3 regions of the Pseudarthrobacter kochi genome follow, and region 2 is predicted to be linked to each of the others. Evidence: riboswitches for the same ligand, from Rfam matches in the RefSeq annotation. Region 2 holds a riboswitch; each other region holds the start of a gene.
What was found. A riboswitch is a leader RNA that binds a small molecule or an ion and turns the genes downstream of it on or off. The one in region 2 is predicted to bind S-adenosylmethionine.
Positions count from the first base shown of each region.

Region 1: another riboswitch for S-adenosylmethionine. It lies ahead of ACZY0Y_RS12970 (aminotransferase class V-fold PLP-dependent enzyme); the one in region 2 lies ahead of ACZY0Y_RS03145 (bifunctional o-acetylhomoserine/o-acetylserine sulfhydrylase).
Region 3: another riboswitch for S-adenosylmethionine. It lies ahead of ACZY0Y_RS12730 (DUF1737 domain-containing protein); the one in region 2 lies ahead of ACZY0Y_RS03145 (bifunctional o-acetylhomoserine/o-acetylserine sulfhydrylase).

Region 1 covers NZ_JBVAYV010000025.1:30,918-36,151, forward strand. The annotation lists gene ACZY0Y_RS12960 (Nramp family divalent metal transporter) at 1-511, opposite strand, end outside; gene ACZY0Y_RS12965 (class I SAM-dependent methyltransferase) at 681-1,439, opposite strand; gene ACZY0Y_RS12970 (aminotransferase class V-fold PLP-dependent enzyme) at 1,573-3,039, opposite strand; SAM riboswitch class IV at 3,074-3,187, opposite strand; gene hisN (histidinol-phosphatase) at 3,294-4,106, opposite strand; gene rsgA (ribosome small subunit-dependent GTPase A) at 4,162-5,234, opposite strand, start outside.
Region 2 covers NZ_JBVAYV010000003.1:202,362-207,595, forward strand. The annotation lists gene ACZY0Y_RS03135 (MFS transporter) at 1-1,126, opposite strand, end outside; gene metX (homoserine O-acetyltransferase MetX) at 1,307-2,506, opposite strand; SAM riboswitch class IV at 2,517-2,632, opposite strand; gene ACZY0Y_RS03145 (bifunctional o-acetylhomoserine/o-acetylserine sulfhydrylase) at 2,770-4,086, opposite strand; SAM riboswitch class IV at 4,151-4,266, opposite strand; gene ACZY0Y_RS03150 (VOC family protein) at 4,471-5,109, shown strand.
Region 3 covers NZ_JBVAYV010000024.1:47,952-53,185, reverse strand. The annotation lists gene cls (cardiolipin synthase) at 1-792, opposite strand, end outside; gene ACZY0Y_RS12740 (aminodeoxychorismate lyase) at 886-1,848, shown strand; gene ACZY0Y_RS12735 (ATP-grasp domain-containing protein) at 1,879-2,823, opposite strand; SAM riboswitch class IV at 3,126-3,240, shown strand; gene ACZY0Y_RS12730 (DUF1737 domain-containing protein) at 3,256-3,564, shown strand; gene ACZY0Y_RS12725 (rhodanese-like domain-containing protein) at 3,561-3,992, shown strand; gene ACZY0Y_RS12720 (O-succinylhomoserine sulfhydrylase) at 3,993-5,201, shown strand; gene ACZY0Y_RS12715 (glutamate--cysteine ligase) at 5,222-5,234, opposite strand, start outside.

The sequences.
Region 1 (5,234 bases), on a different contig from region 2:
TGCCCAGCAGGAACATGATGATGAATTCGAAGGACCGCTGCTTGTTCCGGGCCTGTACGGCGAGCAGGGCCATGGAGACGCCGCCGACGATCACTGCGCCGAGGGGCAGGGGCAACCCGAAGAGCAGGTAGAGCGCGATCGCGCCGCCCACCACCTCGGCAAGGTCGGTGGCAGCGGCCACGATCTCGGCCTGGACCCAGAACGCGCGGCGCCAGAACGGCTTGAGCCGCTCGCCGAGAATCTCGGGCAGGCTCTTCCCGGTGACGATCCCGAGTTTGGCTGACTGGTATTGCACCAGCACAGCCATGATGTTGGCCGCCACGAGGACCCAGACCAGGAGGTAGCCGTACTGGGCGCCGGCCGTGAGGTTGGCCGCAACGTTGCCGGGGTCCACGTAGGCGATCGCGGCGACGAAGGCCGGGCCCAGCAGGCCGATGATGGCGCGGCGGCCCGGTTTCGGCCGGCGGGGCGCCGCCGGCGCCGCAGATTCGGGTCCTGTCACTTCCAGCACGGTGGGCTCCCCTGGTAGGTGCGTCGACGGCGACGCGGCCGGTAGCGGCGGTTCGCACCGGCACCGGAGTTTGCGAGTGCCTACAAATAATTATTAGGCATACCGAAACCATAAGCCAGCGCGCCTGTCCGGGGCAATCCCGGAGGTCGTGCAGTGCCGCCCGTCGGGTTCAGGCCCGGACGGCCCGCCAGCTCTGGGTCAGGTAGGGGAGCGCGATGACGTCTTCCGGGCGGTGGCCCAGATGCTCGTGCAGATACCAGTCGAGGTTGCCCAGCACCTTGGCGCGGGTCGTCTCGCTGGCCGCCAGATAGTAGCTGCGGGACTTCGTCAGCTCCATGATGTCCGCGGTGCGCACCGGATCTTCCCAGCGCGTGAGGTGGCTCTCCAGCCCCGTGAATTCCGGGCCCAGCGGCGGTGTGAAGTGCGGTTTGTGCACATCCCCGGCATGCATAATGCGCGAGAGCCGGTGCACCCAGGGAACGGACGTGTCCAGCTGGTTCCAGATCAGCCCCAGCATCCCGTGCGGGCGGAGGATCCTGGCGATCTCCGTGCTGGCCGGCAGCGGATCGCACCAGTGCCAGGCCTGGGCGACGGTCACGACGTCGAACGCTTCGCCGGGAAGCCCCGTCTGCTCGGCAGTACCCACGACGGCGGTGACGCCCGGAAGCGTCCGGCGCAGCTGCCCGAGCATGTCGGCGGACGGGTCCACCGCCACCGTGTGCAGGCCGCGCCCGGCCAGCAGGGCAGTGAACTTCCCGGTGCCGGCGCCGAGGTCCGCGGCGTCCCGGGCACCGGCCGGGATCAGCCAGTCGGCCGAATCCCCGGGGTACCCGGGGCGGACGCGGTCGTAGTGCTCCCCGCCGTCCTGGAAGCTCTGGCCCAGCTCCTGGCGCCGCTCCTGATCCAGCTTGGGGCCGCCTCCCAACAAGGGGCCCCCGTGCAGCTTGGGTCCGCCGCTTGCCACGTGCGATCTCCTTCGGCAGGTCCGGATGGATACCCATCGAATTTACCGCACGCGGCAGGGCCGTGTTTTCACAGGGCTGGCGGATCCGCGCTGTCAGTCAGTCCCGGGTGCAGGGGGCCGCGCCGGCGGTTCCGGGCGTGTTGGGGGCCCAGTGCGGGTAGCTGCGGGTGTCGTTGGCGGGCACCCAGCGGCCGGCGTCGACGACGTAGTCCCAGCCGAGGCCGTTCCGGCGCAGCTCCTGGAGTGCTGCCAGCAGCCGCTCGGCGTCCTCCAGCCGGGATCCCAGGCCGAAGCTTGCCCGCAGCGAACCCGAGGGCATGCCGAGCCGCCGGAGCAGGGGGTGCGCGCAGAAGCGGCCGTCGCGCAGCCCGATGCCGTGTTCGGCCGACAGGTACGCCGCCACCAGGCCCGCGTCGTAGCCTTCCACCGAGAAGTTGACGACGCCGATCGTGCCGGTGCCTGCGACGGCTCCGGATCCTGCGTCGAAGGACGCATCGAAGGAAGCACTGTCCGGGAAGATCTGGTGGACGCTTACGCCGTCGATCCCGGCGAGGCCCTCGACGAGGAATGACCGGATGGCGTTTTCGTGCGCGTGCCACTGCTCCACATCCAGATCGGCGATGACCTGGGTGGCCCGGGCGAGGGTGGCGGCGCCGAGGACGTTGGGGGAGCCGCCTTCATGCCGGGCCGGACCGGTGGTCCAGCTGACAGCGTCGATCCGGGCGTCCTGCACGGCTCCGCCGCCGGCCAGGTGCGGGGTGCCGGCGTCGAGCCAGTCGGGACGGCCGATCAGCACCCCGGCGCCGAACGGCGCGTAAAGCTTGTGCCCGGAGAAGGCGAGGTAGTCGACGTCGTCGGCGGCGATGTCGATCCGCCGGTGCGGCGCCAGCTGGGCGGCGTCGACGACGATCCGGGCGCCGTAGTCGTGCGCGAGGGCGGCGAGGGCCCGGATCGGCAGGATCTCGCCGGTGACGTTGGAGGCGCCGGTGACGGCGAGGAGGCTGACGCCGCCGTGGGCGAGTTCCCCGCGGAGCAGTTCCAGGGTGGCGGCGAGGGTCGGCGCGGCGATGACGCTGCGGTGGGGCACCCGCTGCCACGGCAGCAGGTTGGCGTGGTGCTCGATGTCGAGGTAGAGCACCTCGCCGGTGTGCACGCCGTCGACGGCGGGCAGGCAGCCTGCCAGCAGGTTAAGGGAGTCGGTGGTGTTCCGGGTGAAGATCACCGAATCGTCCGGCCGGCCGCCGACGAAGTCGCGGACAATGGTCCGGGCATTCTCGTAGACCGATGTGCTGATCTGGGAGGCGTAGCCGGCACCGCGGTGGACGCTGGCGTAGTACGGCAGGATCTCGTTGAGGTAGGCCGAGACCACGGACAGGGCAGGGGCCGAGGCGCCATAATCCAGATTGGCGTAGCGGACGTGCCCGCCCTGGATGAGGGGAGCCTGGATCTCCGCTCCGGTCACCGCGGACAGCGGCCGGCGGGCGGCGGCGAACCGCGCCTCGGGACGGGTCCGGCCGGCGCCGGACTGGAGTTCGGGGGTGGCAGGAATCGTGGCAGTCGTCATGGGACCTCGCTCGAAAAGGACCCCACGTACCGGGGATCCGCGCTTGCCGGGTCCGTTCCGGACCGGCCAGGTCGTCACCCGGGGCACCCCACCGCGAATGGAGGGTTGCCGGCCAGCAAACCGGGGTTTCGCGCTGGCACTCGTGACCTGTTTCGAGCGTAGGCCATGCCTGCTGCCGCGGAAAAGGCAGGGCAGGAATGTGAAGTGTTTTGTTACGGGACGCGTCCGGACCTGCAGGACGACGCCGGAATTCCCTACAGGAGGTCGTCGAGCCCCGGGTTGAGGCGTTTGAGGACCTCCGAGTGCAGGATGGAGTTGGTGGCGAGGGCGTTGCCGCCGAACGGGCCGTCTGCTCCTTCGAGGGAGGTGAAGCGTCCGCCCGCCTCCGTGACGATCGGGACCAGCGCGGCCATGTCGTAGAGGTTCAGTTCGGGCTCGCAGGCGATGTCGACGGCGCCTTCGGCCACAAGGCAGTAGGACCAGAAGTCGCCGTAGGCGCGGGTGCGCCAGACTTCCTCGGTGAGGCCGAGGAACTCATCGAGGTTGCCGCGCTGCTTCCAGCCGCCCAGGCTGGAGTAGGACAGCGAGGCGTCCGAGAGTTTGGAGACGTTGGAGACTTTCAGCCGGGTGGCGGCCGCCAGCGACCGGCCCATGTACGCACCGGCGCCCTTGGCGGCCCACCAGCGTTTGCCCAGTGCCGGGGCGCTCACGACGCCGACGACCGGCTCGCCCTCGTCAACAAGGGCGATCAGCGTGGCCCAGACGGGGACGCCGCGGACGAAGTTCTTGGTCCCGTCAATCGGGTCGATGATCCAGCGGCGGGAGCCGTGGCCGGAGCTGCCGAACTCCTCGCCGAGCACGGCGTCGCGCGGCCGGGACCGGGACAGCTGGCCGCGGATGGCTTCCTCGGCCGACTTGTCGGCGTCGGTCACCGGTGTCAGGTCCGGCTTCGTCTCAATCCGAAGATCGAGCGCCTTGAAGCGGCTCATGGTCTGGGAATCTACGGAATCTGCCAGTACATGGGCAAGGCGCAGGTCATCGTTGTAGCTCGAAGCGGGTTGACTCATGGTTCCAAACTACCGCCAAAGCGGGCGGGGGCGCGGTAGGCTGCGCCGCAGCCCGCTAGGAGACGGTGCCCAGTTCCTTGACGTCCTGGGCTTCCATGCGGGGATCTGTTCCGAGCAGGCGGCGGAGTGAGGCGAGCCGGGCCGGGCCGGATTCGCCCGCATGGCCGGCGGCCACCCAGGCGTCCACGCCGCAGTTGACGGCGCTGGAATCGTGCTTGCAGCCCCGCTCGCAGTCGTCGGTGCCGGGCTCAAGATCGGGGAAGGACCGCAGGATCCGGTCCGGGTCCACATGGGCCAGGCCGAAGGAGCGGATGCCCGGGGTGTCGATGATCCAGCTGCCTGCCGGTGCATCGTTGACCTTGAGGGCCAGCGCGGAGGAGGAGGTGTGGCGGCCGCGCCCGGTCACGGCGTTGACGCCGCCGGTGGCGCGCTCGGCGCCGGTGAGGGCGTTGACCATGGTGGACTTGCCGACGCCGGAGTGGCCCAGCATGACGGTGACCTTCCCGTCGAGATGGGCGCGAAGCTGGGAGACGGCGTCCTTGTCCAGCCGGGCCGAAAGCCCGTCGTCCGAGCGGGCATCGATGCCGGACGCCGCGGAGTCCGCCGTTTTGGAGATGATGACCGGGAAGTCAAGGTGCTGGTAGTTGGCAAGGAGTTCCGCGGGATCCTTGACGTCGGCCTTGGTGACGAGCAGCAGCGGCTCGATGTCGGCGTCGTACGCGGCCACGAGGGCGCGGTCGATGAACCCGGTCCGGGGCTCAGGATTCGCGGCCGCCACCACGATCACCAGCGTATCGGCATTGGCGACGACGGCGCGCTCGATCGGGTCGGTGTCGTCGGCGCTGCGCCGCAGCAGTGTCTTGCGGTCCTGGATCCTGACCAGCCGTGCGAGGGTGTCCGGTTCGCCGCTGACGTCCCCGACAAGGGAGACGAAGTCGCCGGCGACGACCGGGTTCCGGCGCAGTTCCCGGGCGCGGGCGGCGATGATCTTGCGTTCCCCGGGGGTACCCTCGGCGACGACGGCGGTGTAGCGTCCGCGGTCAACGGTGATGATCCGCCCGGTGACGGCGTCCTCGTAGGCGGGCCGGTCCTTGGTGCGGGGCCGGGTGCCTTTCTTGTTGGGGCGGA
Region 2 (5,234 bases):
GGGTCGGGAACATCTCGGCCATGATGGCCGGCTGGCCGGCGTACATAAGCGAGTGGAACAGCAGACCGATGGTGATCGCCGCGAGGATGACGAGGTCGTTCTTGGTGTCCATCATCGGGAAGGCGAAGAAGCCCCAGGTGCCGCCAAGGACAGCACCGGCCATGTAGACCGGCTTGCGGCCGAGGTTGTCGGAGAGCTTGCCGACCATGGGGATCACGGCGAAGTGGATTGCGTGCGCCACCAGCAGCAGGAGGAGGATGCGGGCGGTGTCCGTCTGCACGATGACCTTCAGGTACGTGATGGAGAACGTGACCACGAGGTAGTAGAGGATGTTCTCCGCGAAGCGCAGGCCCATCGCGGTGAAGACGCCACGCGGGTAGCGGCGGAACACTTCGCCGACGCCGTAGCCCTTCTTCTCGACGGTGACTTCCTTCTGGGCCTCCAGGAAGATGGGGGCGTCCGTGACCTTGGTCCGGATGTAGTAGCCCACCAGCACGATCACAGCGGAGAGCCAGAAGGCCACGCGCCAGCCCCAGCTGAGGAAGTCGGCGGAGGACAGCACAGAGGACAAGGTGAACAGCACGGCCGTGGCCAGCAGGTTGCCCAGCGGGACGGCCGACTGCGGCCACGCAGACCAGAAACCGCGGGACTTGCTCGGGCTGTGCTCGGCCACGAGGAGGACAGCGCCGCCCCATTCACCGCCGACGGCGAAGCCCTGGGCGAAGCGCAGGAACACGAGGAGGGCCGGAGCCCAGTAGCCGATCTGCTGGAAGGTCGGCAGGCAGCCCATCAGGAAGGTGGAGACGCCGACCAGGATGATGCTGAGCTGGAGGAGCTGCTTGCGGCCGAACTTGTCGCCGAAGTGTCCGAAGACGATGCCGCCGATGGGGCGGGCGACGAAGCCGACAGCGTAGGTGAGGAAGGCTGCAATGATGCCGTCCAGTTCCGTGCCGGAGTTGGGGAAGAACGTCTTGCCGAAGACAAGGGTGGCCGCGGAGGCGTAGAGGAAGAACTCGTACCACTCGACGACGGTTCCGGCCATGGAGGCCGTTACTACTTTTTTGAGGCCGGACGTCTTGACGTCGGTCTCTTCTGCGCGCCTTGCGGCCGCGTTTTCCGTGCTCATTTCGACTCCTTTGGCGTCGTCGTCGACGCCTCGTGGACCATTGGGAGGAGGGCGCTTGTGATGTGAGACACGCGGCGCCATTCCCCACGAGTATGGTCGCTTCCGGCCCGGGCCTCAACGGCCATTAGTGCAGAGCGCATCTGCAAAAATGCACACCGGACGCGGTTTTTAGTCGAAGGACTAGCCGAAGAAGTACTGTCGGAGCTGGTCGTTGAGCTGGCCGATCTCAGTGAGGAAGCCGTCGTGTCCGATCGGTGCCTCGATGGTGTGCACGGTAACGTCGCCCGGCAGGGCGTCGGCGAGCGCCTGGGACTGGGCCGGGAAGTACAGCCGGTCCGAGTCGACGGCCGCCACCAGGAACTCCGCGGTGGCGGGTGCCAGTGCTTCCGTGAGGGCGCCGCGGCCCCGGCTGATGTCATGGCTCATGAGTGCCTCGGTGATGGCAATGTAGCTGTTCGCATCGAAGCGGCGGACCAGTTTGTTGCCCTGGTGGTCGAGGTAGCTCTCCACCTGGTAGCGCCCCCGCCCGGCGAGGGATCCGGCTTCCAGCGGAGCCTCCGCGTCCTGGGCGTTCCGGCCGAAGCGTCCATCCAGCTCCGCGGCCGAGCGGTAGGTGATGTGCGCGATCCGCCGGGCCAGCGCCAGGCCCGCTTCCGGTTCGGGCCCGCCGTAGTAGTCCCCGCCGTTGAAGTTGGGGTCCTGCCGGATGGCGAGCGTCTGCGCCTGGGCGAAGGCAATCTGTTCTGCGGTGCTGCTGGCCCCGACCGAAATGACGCCGCAGCGCTGGACCCGTTCCGGGTGACTGACGGCCCACTCCAGGGCACGCGCCCCACCCAGGGAGCCGCCCAGCACGGCGTACCAGCTCCGGATGCCCAGGGCGTCCGCCAGCCTGGCCTCGGCCTCGGTGGTGTCCCGCAGCGTCACGAGCGGGAACCGCGAGCCCCACGGCTTCCCGTCGGGCGCCGCCGACGAGGGCCCGGTGGAGCCGTAGCAGCCGCCGAGGATGTTGATGGAGACAACGAAGTACTTGTCCGTGTCCACGGGGGCGCCGGGGCCGGCGAGCTGCTCCCACCAGCCCGGTTCCTCGCTGGCGCCCCGCGTGACGTGGGTGTCACCCGTCAGCGCGTGCTCGATCAGCACGGCATTGGAGCGTTCCGGGTTCAGGGTCCCCCACGTCTCGTAGCCGAGGGTGACGTCCGGCAGCCGGGCGCCGGATTCGAGCTCCAGATCCCCGATCCGGAGGTACTGGACCGTTCCGTCGAGGACTGCGTCAGCAACGGGCGCGCCAGCAACAGACGTGTCAGGGACACTGCGACCCGGGACCGGGGATTGGGGGGCCTTGCTTACAGGTGCACCCTGGCGGGTGGCGGCAATGCTCATGTGGGACCTCACTTCGCGCTTGCCCGCCGTCAGCTGACCGGCGGGCCAAGTCTTCACCCGGGGCACCCCGCCGCAAAAGGAGGGTTGCCGGCCAGCAAGCCGGGGCTGTCGCTGGCACTCATGACCTCCACTGAGTCTACGAAATGCGGCGGCCCGGTGGCGAAGATTGTGACGCCCGTATGACTCCCGGCGTCGTCACCTGCGAGAACCCGGAGCCCCGGCGCCCGCGCCACACGGCAGGGACGCCCGGGCCCTGGCGGTGATCAGGCGGTCTTGGCTGCGCGGAATCCGGCGTCCAGGTCGGCGAGGATGTCGTCGATGTGCTCCAGGCCCACGGAGAGCCGCACGAGGCCGGGGTTCACGCCGGCAACCGTCTGCTGTTCCGGCGAGAGCTGGCTGTGGGTGGTCGACGCCGGGTGGATGACCAGCGAGCGCACGTCCCCGATGTTGGCCACGTGTGAGTGCAGTTCGAGGGCGTCCACAAAGCGTTTGCCGGCCTCCGCTCCCCCGGCGAGGTTGAAGGAAACGACGGCGCCGGTCCCCTTCGGACCGTACTTGCGGCCGCGCTCGTACCAGGGGCTGGAGGGCAGCCCGGCGTAGGCGACGGATTCGACGTCGTCCCTGGCCTCGAGCCATTCGGCCACCTTGACGGCGTTGGCGACGTGCCGCTCCATGCGCAGGCTCAGGGTCTCGATGCCCTGGGCGATGAGGAAGGCGTTGAACGGGGACACCGCCGAACCGAGGTCGCGCAGCAGCTGGACCCGCGCCTTGAGGATGTAGGACAGGTTGGCGCCGAGGGCACCGTCCGCACCCAGGTCCCGGGCGTAGACCAGTCCGTTGTACGTGGGGTCCGGTGTGTTGAAGCCGGGGAAGCGCTCCGGGTCCTTGCCGAAGTCGAAGTTGCCGGAATCCACGATCACGCCGGCGATGGCCGTGCCATGTCCGCCGAGGTACTTGGTCGCGGAGTGCACCACGATGTCTGCGCCCCACTCGATCGGGCGGATGAGGAACGGTGTGGAGAGGGTGTTGTCCACGATCAGCGGCACGCCTGCCTCGTGGGCCACCTGCGAGATGCCCTCGATGTCCAGCACGTCCTGGCGGGGGTTGGAGACGACTTCGCCAAAGAACAGTTTGGTATTGGGCTGAACGGCATCCCGCCACTGCGCCAGGTTGTCCGGGTCCGGCACGAAGGTCACGGAGATGCCGAACTTCTTCAGCGTGTGCGCCAGCAGGTTGTAGGTGCCGCCGTACAGGCTGGGGCTGGCCACCACATGGTCGCCAGCCTCCGCGACGTTCAGGATCGCTAAGGTCTCCGCGGCCTGTCCGGAGCTCAGCAGCAGCGCCGCCAGTCCGCCTTCCAGGCTGGCCACCCGCTGCTCCACAGCGTCCTGGGTGGGGTTGCCGATCCGGGTGTAGATGGGAGCCCGTTCGGCCAGGGCGAAGCGGTTGGCGGCGCTTTCGGCGCTGGGGAAGACGAACGACGTCGTCTGGTAGATCGGCAGCGACCGGGCACCGGTGGCGCTGTCCGGCTCCTGGCCGGCGTGGATCTGACGGGTTTCGAAGGACCAGGCACTGGACATCGGGACACTCCTTAGGGGACCGGGCACAGGAAGCACCAGAGCCCCTGGGCCCGGGTCAACACTGGCGCCGCGCTTGCCCTCCGGCGGGTGCCGGACGGCCAGGTCTTCACCCGGGGCACCCCACCGCGAAACGAGGGTTGCCGGCCAGCAAGCCGGGGCTGTGCGCTGGCACTCATGACCTGACCCCAGTCTAGGAAGCGGTTCCGGGCTGTGGATAGCTTTGTGACGAACATGAAGTTGCCCGGCCGGCGTACCCGGCCACGGCCTTCAGATCCCGGCGTTGACGCGGAGAAATGCCGGGCCGGACAGCCCACGGGAGGACATCCCATCACGGTTAGGAGATCCTAAGCTGAGAGCCGCATCACAAAGTGCCAAGATGAGGGCATGCGCATGGATCACGTCTCTTACGCCTGTGAACAAGATGGCCTCGCTGCCACCACCGAACGAATTGCGTCTGCCCTCGGCGTGGAAGCCGTGAAGGGCGGAGTACACCCCCGATTCGGGACCCGCAACATGATTATCCCGCTCGCGGGACACAAATACGTTGAAGTCGTGGAGGTCCTGAACCACCCGGCCTCCGACAAGGCCCCCTTCGGCCAGGCCGTCCGTGCCCGCTCCGAAGCAGGCGGCGGCTGGATGGGCTGGTGCGTCGAAGTTGACGACCTCGCCCCGTTCGAGGAGCGGCTGGGACGGGCTGCCGTCAACGGCAACCGCAAGTTCCCGGACGGCCGCGAACTGGTCTGGAAGCAGATCGGCATCCTCGGACTCATCGCCGATCCCCAGGTCCCCTACATGCTCAAGTGGGAGGGCGATCCGGAACTCCACCCGTCCAAGGCCTACGAGAGCAACGTCAAGATGTCCGCGCTCACGATCGTCGGCTCGGCGGAGCGCGTCACCGAATGGCTCGGTGTTCCGGTGGAGAAGCCGCTGGAGGACGTGGCCGTGAACTGGCTCGCTCCCCGCGGGACACCCGGCATCCTCTCCGTCACCTTCGAGACAGCTTCCGGAGCCGTCACCATCTGAGTTCCTTACCGCCCCACACTTCGGCCGCCATCAGCGGGTGCCAATGACGTCACCCACCGATGGCGGCCGAAATCTTTTAACACCCAACGCGGGGTCCATTAGCGGTCTGCTGTAGGGTTCGGAGA
Region 3 (5,234 bases), on a different contig from region 2:
CCACTCACGGCCGATCTTGCGGTGCCGCGGGTTGTTGTAGGAGGGCTCGATCAGGTTCTGCGAACCGGTGAACGCGACTTCGCCGTCGATCACCATGATCTTGCGGTGGTTGCGCAGGTCCGGCCGGCGCCACTGTCCCTGCAGCGGATTCAGCGGCAGCATGGGCCGCCAGCGGATCTTGCTGGCCCTGAGCCGGGCGATCAGCTTGCGGTAGCCCTTGATGCGCAGGGTCCCCAGGTGGTCGAACAGGAGGCGGACCTCGACGCCGCGTTCGGCGGCTTCCTCCATCGCGGTCAGCAGGTCATCCGTGATGTGATCCGAGCTCAGGATGTAGAACTCGGCATTGACGAAGGACTCTGCCTCGCGGACGGCGGCAGCCATCGCCTTGATCGAGTCCGGGTAGCCGGGCAGGAGTTCCACGTGGTTGCCGTCCACCATCGGCAGCGAGCCCAGGGTCTTGTTCAGTTCCGCCGCGGACAGCACCCAGTCCGGGCCTTCGTAGGTGCTTTCCAGCATCGCCAGTTCCGAGGTGCCCGCGCGTACCCGGGTGTTCACGGCGTCCTGCTGCGCCCGGCGTTTGCGGGAGAGCCTGAAGTTGCCGAAGAGCAGGAAGAGGACCAGGCCCACGGCCGGGACGAAGAAGATGATCAGGAGCCAGGCCATGGCCGTCGTGGGGCGGCGGTTTCCGGGGATGATGCCGAGGGCCAGCACCCGGATGGCCAGGTCCACCACAGTCAGAATCAGGATCACCCAGGACGGCAGCGTTTCCGCCAGCGAAAATGGCCACAGCACAGGCGAACCCCTCAAGCTCCAGACCCGCGGAACAGTTCCGGAACGGGCAATCGTCAAATCCTATCCCGTTCCCCGCAGCACTAAGCTGAAGCCATGACTTCTCCTGCCGCCGCCCCCGCCCCTGCCCCGGTGCTGGTCTTCCTCGATCCCGCGTTCGACGACGGCCGGCTGGCCGATGCCACCAAGCCGCAGCTGATGGCGACGGACCAGGGCGCCACCCGCGGCGACGGTGTTTTCGAATCGCTGCTGGCCGTTGGCGGGCAGCCCCGCAAGCTCCAGGCGCACCTGAACCGGCTGGCCGGTTCAGCCCGGCTCCTGGACCTGGACATCCCGGCCGAGGACGCCTGGCGCCGGGCCATCGCGACGGCAATCAGCGAATACCGGCGCCACCATGTGCCCGGCGCCGGGACCACAGATGACGACGAGCTCGTGGTCAAGCTCCTGGTGACCCGCGGCGTCGAAGGTGCAGCCGGGCCCACCTGCTGGGTCCAGGCCTCCGCCCCCGGACCCGCCGGGAGGCGCCAGCGCGAGACCGGGGTCGACGTCATCCTGCTGGACCGCGGCTACGACAGCGAAGTCGGGGAGCGGGCGCCGTGGCTGCTCATGGGCGCCAAGACACTCTCCTACGCCGTCAACATGGCCGCGCTCCGCTACGCGCACGCCCAGGGCGCGGACGACGTCATCTTCACCTCGGCGGACGGCCGGGTCCTGGAAGGTCCGACGTCGACCGTCCTGCTCGCGCACCTGGAAACCGCCGACGACGGGGCCGGCGGGGTCCGCACCGTCCGGCGGCTCATCACGCCCCAGCTCGACAGCGGGATCCTGCCGGGCACCTCACAGGGGGCCCTTTTCACGGCGGCGAAGGCGGCCGGCTGGGAGCTGGGCTACGGCCCGCTGGAGCCCCGCGACCTGTACGACGCCGACGCCGTGTGGCTGATCTCCAGCATCCGGCTGCTGGCGCCCGTCAACCACATCGACGGCAAGGAAATCGGCACGCCGGAGCTGCGCCGGCAGCTCACCGCGGAGCTTAACGCGCTCTACGCCACCATCGAGTAGGCTCCGCCGCAACAGACAGGCAACGCGGGGTCAGACCAGGGCACCGGCGTACGCGCGGGCGGCACCCCTGAAGGACGCCGGGTTGAAGGACGGCAGCGCGAAGGACGCCAGCACCGCGTCGAGCAGTTCCGGGGCACGCCAGCTGTTCGCGCCGAAACGGGCGTTCATGTCGAGGACGACCGGGGTCCCGTCCGCGCGGCGGCGGACATCGACGTCGACCGGCCCTGTCAGACCCAGCGAGCGCACGGCCGCCATGGCCACGTTGCCCACGTCCATGTCTTTGTCCACCTCCACACGCCGGGTCGCCACTGCCTTGCCAACCGCGCCGCGGTCCAGTTCGATCTTTTCCACGACGACGACGAACGGCGCGCTTCCGTTGTGCGCCGGGGTACCGAAGACCATGGGTCGGTACCCCGGACCGGGGATGAACTCCTGGACCATCTGGCCGTCCGGCAGCCGGTGCCAGTCCACGTCCCCGCTTCCGTCGATGACCACGGCGGCGTGCGCCCCGCAGGAGAGTCGGGGCCGGACGACGACGGGGCCTCCCAGCGCCGCCATCGCGGCGTCCGCGTCGGCGAAGTCACTGGGAACGCCGAAGCGGGGAACGGGTATCCCTGAGGACTGCAGCTGCCAGGCGGTGAAGAGCTTGTCATGGGCGACGGACACCGGCCCGGGATCGCCGATGATGACGCGTACGTCGGCGCCGAATGCGGCCCGGTACGCCGCAAGAAGCGGAAGTTCCGAGCTCACGGTTGGGATGACCACGTTGATTCCCTCCCGGGTGACGAGGCGGCGGAGCGCCGAGACCATCTCCGGGTCGCTTGCCGGCGGTACCGGCACCACGGTGATGCCGGCCTTGGGCGGAAGCTCACGGATATCAGTGCCCAGGACGGGGATGCCGCGCGATTTGAGCTGGGCTGCGAGGGCCCGGCCCGCGGAACCGCCGGCGCCGGTGAGCAGGACCCGGGGCTTCATGCCCGCCCCAGGGATCGACCAATGATGGACGGGCGCGGAACGTGGATCGACATCATGTGGAATTGCCCCCCGGCGAGTTCGTGATGCATGAGACCTTCTGGGCACTCTTGGACGTGCCCCTTTAGTAAAGGCGAGGGGTCTCTCGGAAGGCCCGAGTAGCGGGTACTCGTAATTGCGGAGGCCGGAGAGGGCCGCCCGGGCACGGGGTACTCAGGTCTGGCGGCCGGTACCCGGTCCGCCGTTACAAAACATGACGATGGCGGCGACGCGGGCCGGCGTCGCAGGTGCTACGTTTTTGGGTGAGTAATGAGAACCGGTGCCAAGCCCTGACTGGCCGGTCGGCAACCCTCCCTTTCGCGGCGGGGTGCCTCAGGTGAATACTCGGCATATCGACCATTCGAGCTGCAAGCGTGAAAGAGAAGGAGATCCGTCGTGCCTGACGCGTCCGCCCCCGCTGTCCCCACTACAGCACCAGCCCCATCCCCCGCAGTCCCCGGTACCGCCGAGGAGAAACTGGCGTACCGCCTGTTCACCGGCCCCGACGACCGTGCATTCTGCGAGCGCGTCTCGGCCGCCCTCGCCGAGGGCTACGTGCTGCACGGCAGCCCCGCCGCCACCTTCAACGGCGGCAGCGTCATCGTGGCCCAGGCCGTGGTGCTGCCGGCAGCTATCGCCAGCGCCGATGCCGCAGTCGCCAACGCCGTGGACGATCTCGAGTTCGACGGCGAGGGCCACGCGTGAGCTACGCCGGAGACCTCAGCCCGCAGGAGGCCTGGGCCAAGCTCGAGGACGGCGCCATCCTCGTGGACGTCCGCACCGAGGGCGAATGGGCCCACATCGGCATCCCCGACCCCGCGGCCGCGGGCGAACGACGGAACGATCCGCTCTTCATCCAGTGGAATCTGGCCGGCGGGATCCCCAATTCGCAGTTCATCGAACAGCTAAACCTGCAGCTGAAACAACAGGCCCCGGAAGGCCGAGGAACCGAACTGGTCTTCCTGTGCCGTTCGGGCGCCCGGTCCGTCGCCGCGGCACTCGCGGCAACGGAGGCCGGCTTCACCTCCTACAACGTCCTCGAGGGCTTCGAAGGCGAACCGGACCGCCACGGCGAACGCACCGTGAACGGCTGGAAGAACCGCGGCCTGCCCACCAACCTTGGAAAGCACTAAGTGACCTTCAACCCTGACGCCGCCGGCTGGAGCGCCGACACCCAGGCTGTCCGCGGCGGCCTCGACCGCACCGGCTTCCAGGAAACGACCGAGCCGATCTTCCTGAACTCCGGCTTCGTCTACGAATCCGCCGCCGCCGCGGAGCGCGCCTTCACCGGCGAGGACGAACGCTTCGTTTACTCCCGCTACGGCAACCCCTCGGTGGCCACCTTCCAGGAGCGGCTCCGGCTGCTCGAAGGCACCGAGGCCTGCTTTGCCACCGCTTCGGGCATGTCCGCGGTCTTCACCGCGCTCGGCGCCCTGCTGGCCGCCGGCGACCGCATCGTCGCGGCCCGGTCGCTGTTCGGCTCGTGCTTCGTAATCCTCAACGAGATCCTCCCCCGCTGGGGTGTCGAGACGGTTTTCGTGGACGGCCCGGACCTGGAGCAGTGGCGGTCTGCGCTCTCGGAGCCGACGACGGCGGTCTTCTTCGAATCGCCGTCGAACCCGATGCAGGAAATCGTGGACATCGCCGCCGTGAGCGAACTGGCGCACGCCGCCGGCGCGACCGTCGTCGTCGACAACGTCTTTGCCACTCCCCTGCTGCAGCGCTGCGGTGAGCTTGGCGCGGATGTGGTCGTGTATTCGGGGACCAAGCACATCGACGGCCAGGGCAGGGTGCTCGGCGGCGCGATCCTGGGCGCCAAGGAGTTCATCGAGGGACCGGTCAAGCAGCTCATGCGCCACACCGGCCCGGCGCTCTCGGCCTTCAACGCGTGGGTGCTGACCAAGGGGCTGGAGACGATGGCCCTGCGGGTGAACCACTCCTCCTCCTCCGCGCTGCGGCTGGCCGAATGGCTCCAGGAGCAGCCCGCGGTCGGCTGGGTCAAGTACCCGCTGCTGCCGTCCCATCCGCAGTACGAGCTGGCCGCCCGGCAGATGAAGGCCGGCGGCACCGTGCTGACCTTCGAGCTCTCGCCGTCCGCCGGGCGTTCGGCGAAGGAGGCCGCGTTTGCGCTCCTGGACGGGCTCCGGATCATCGACATCTCCAATAACCTGGGCGATTCGAAGTCCCTCATCACCCATCCCGCCACCACAACGCACCGCGCCATGGGGCCGGAGGGCCGGGCGGCGATCGGGCTCAGCGACGGCGTGGTGCGCCTCTCCGTGGGCCTCGAGGACGTCGAGGACCTCGTCCGCGACCTTGGCCAGGCGCTCAAACAGGTCTAGCGCCGTTCCGTTCGCTCGGCTTAGCCCCGGCGG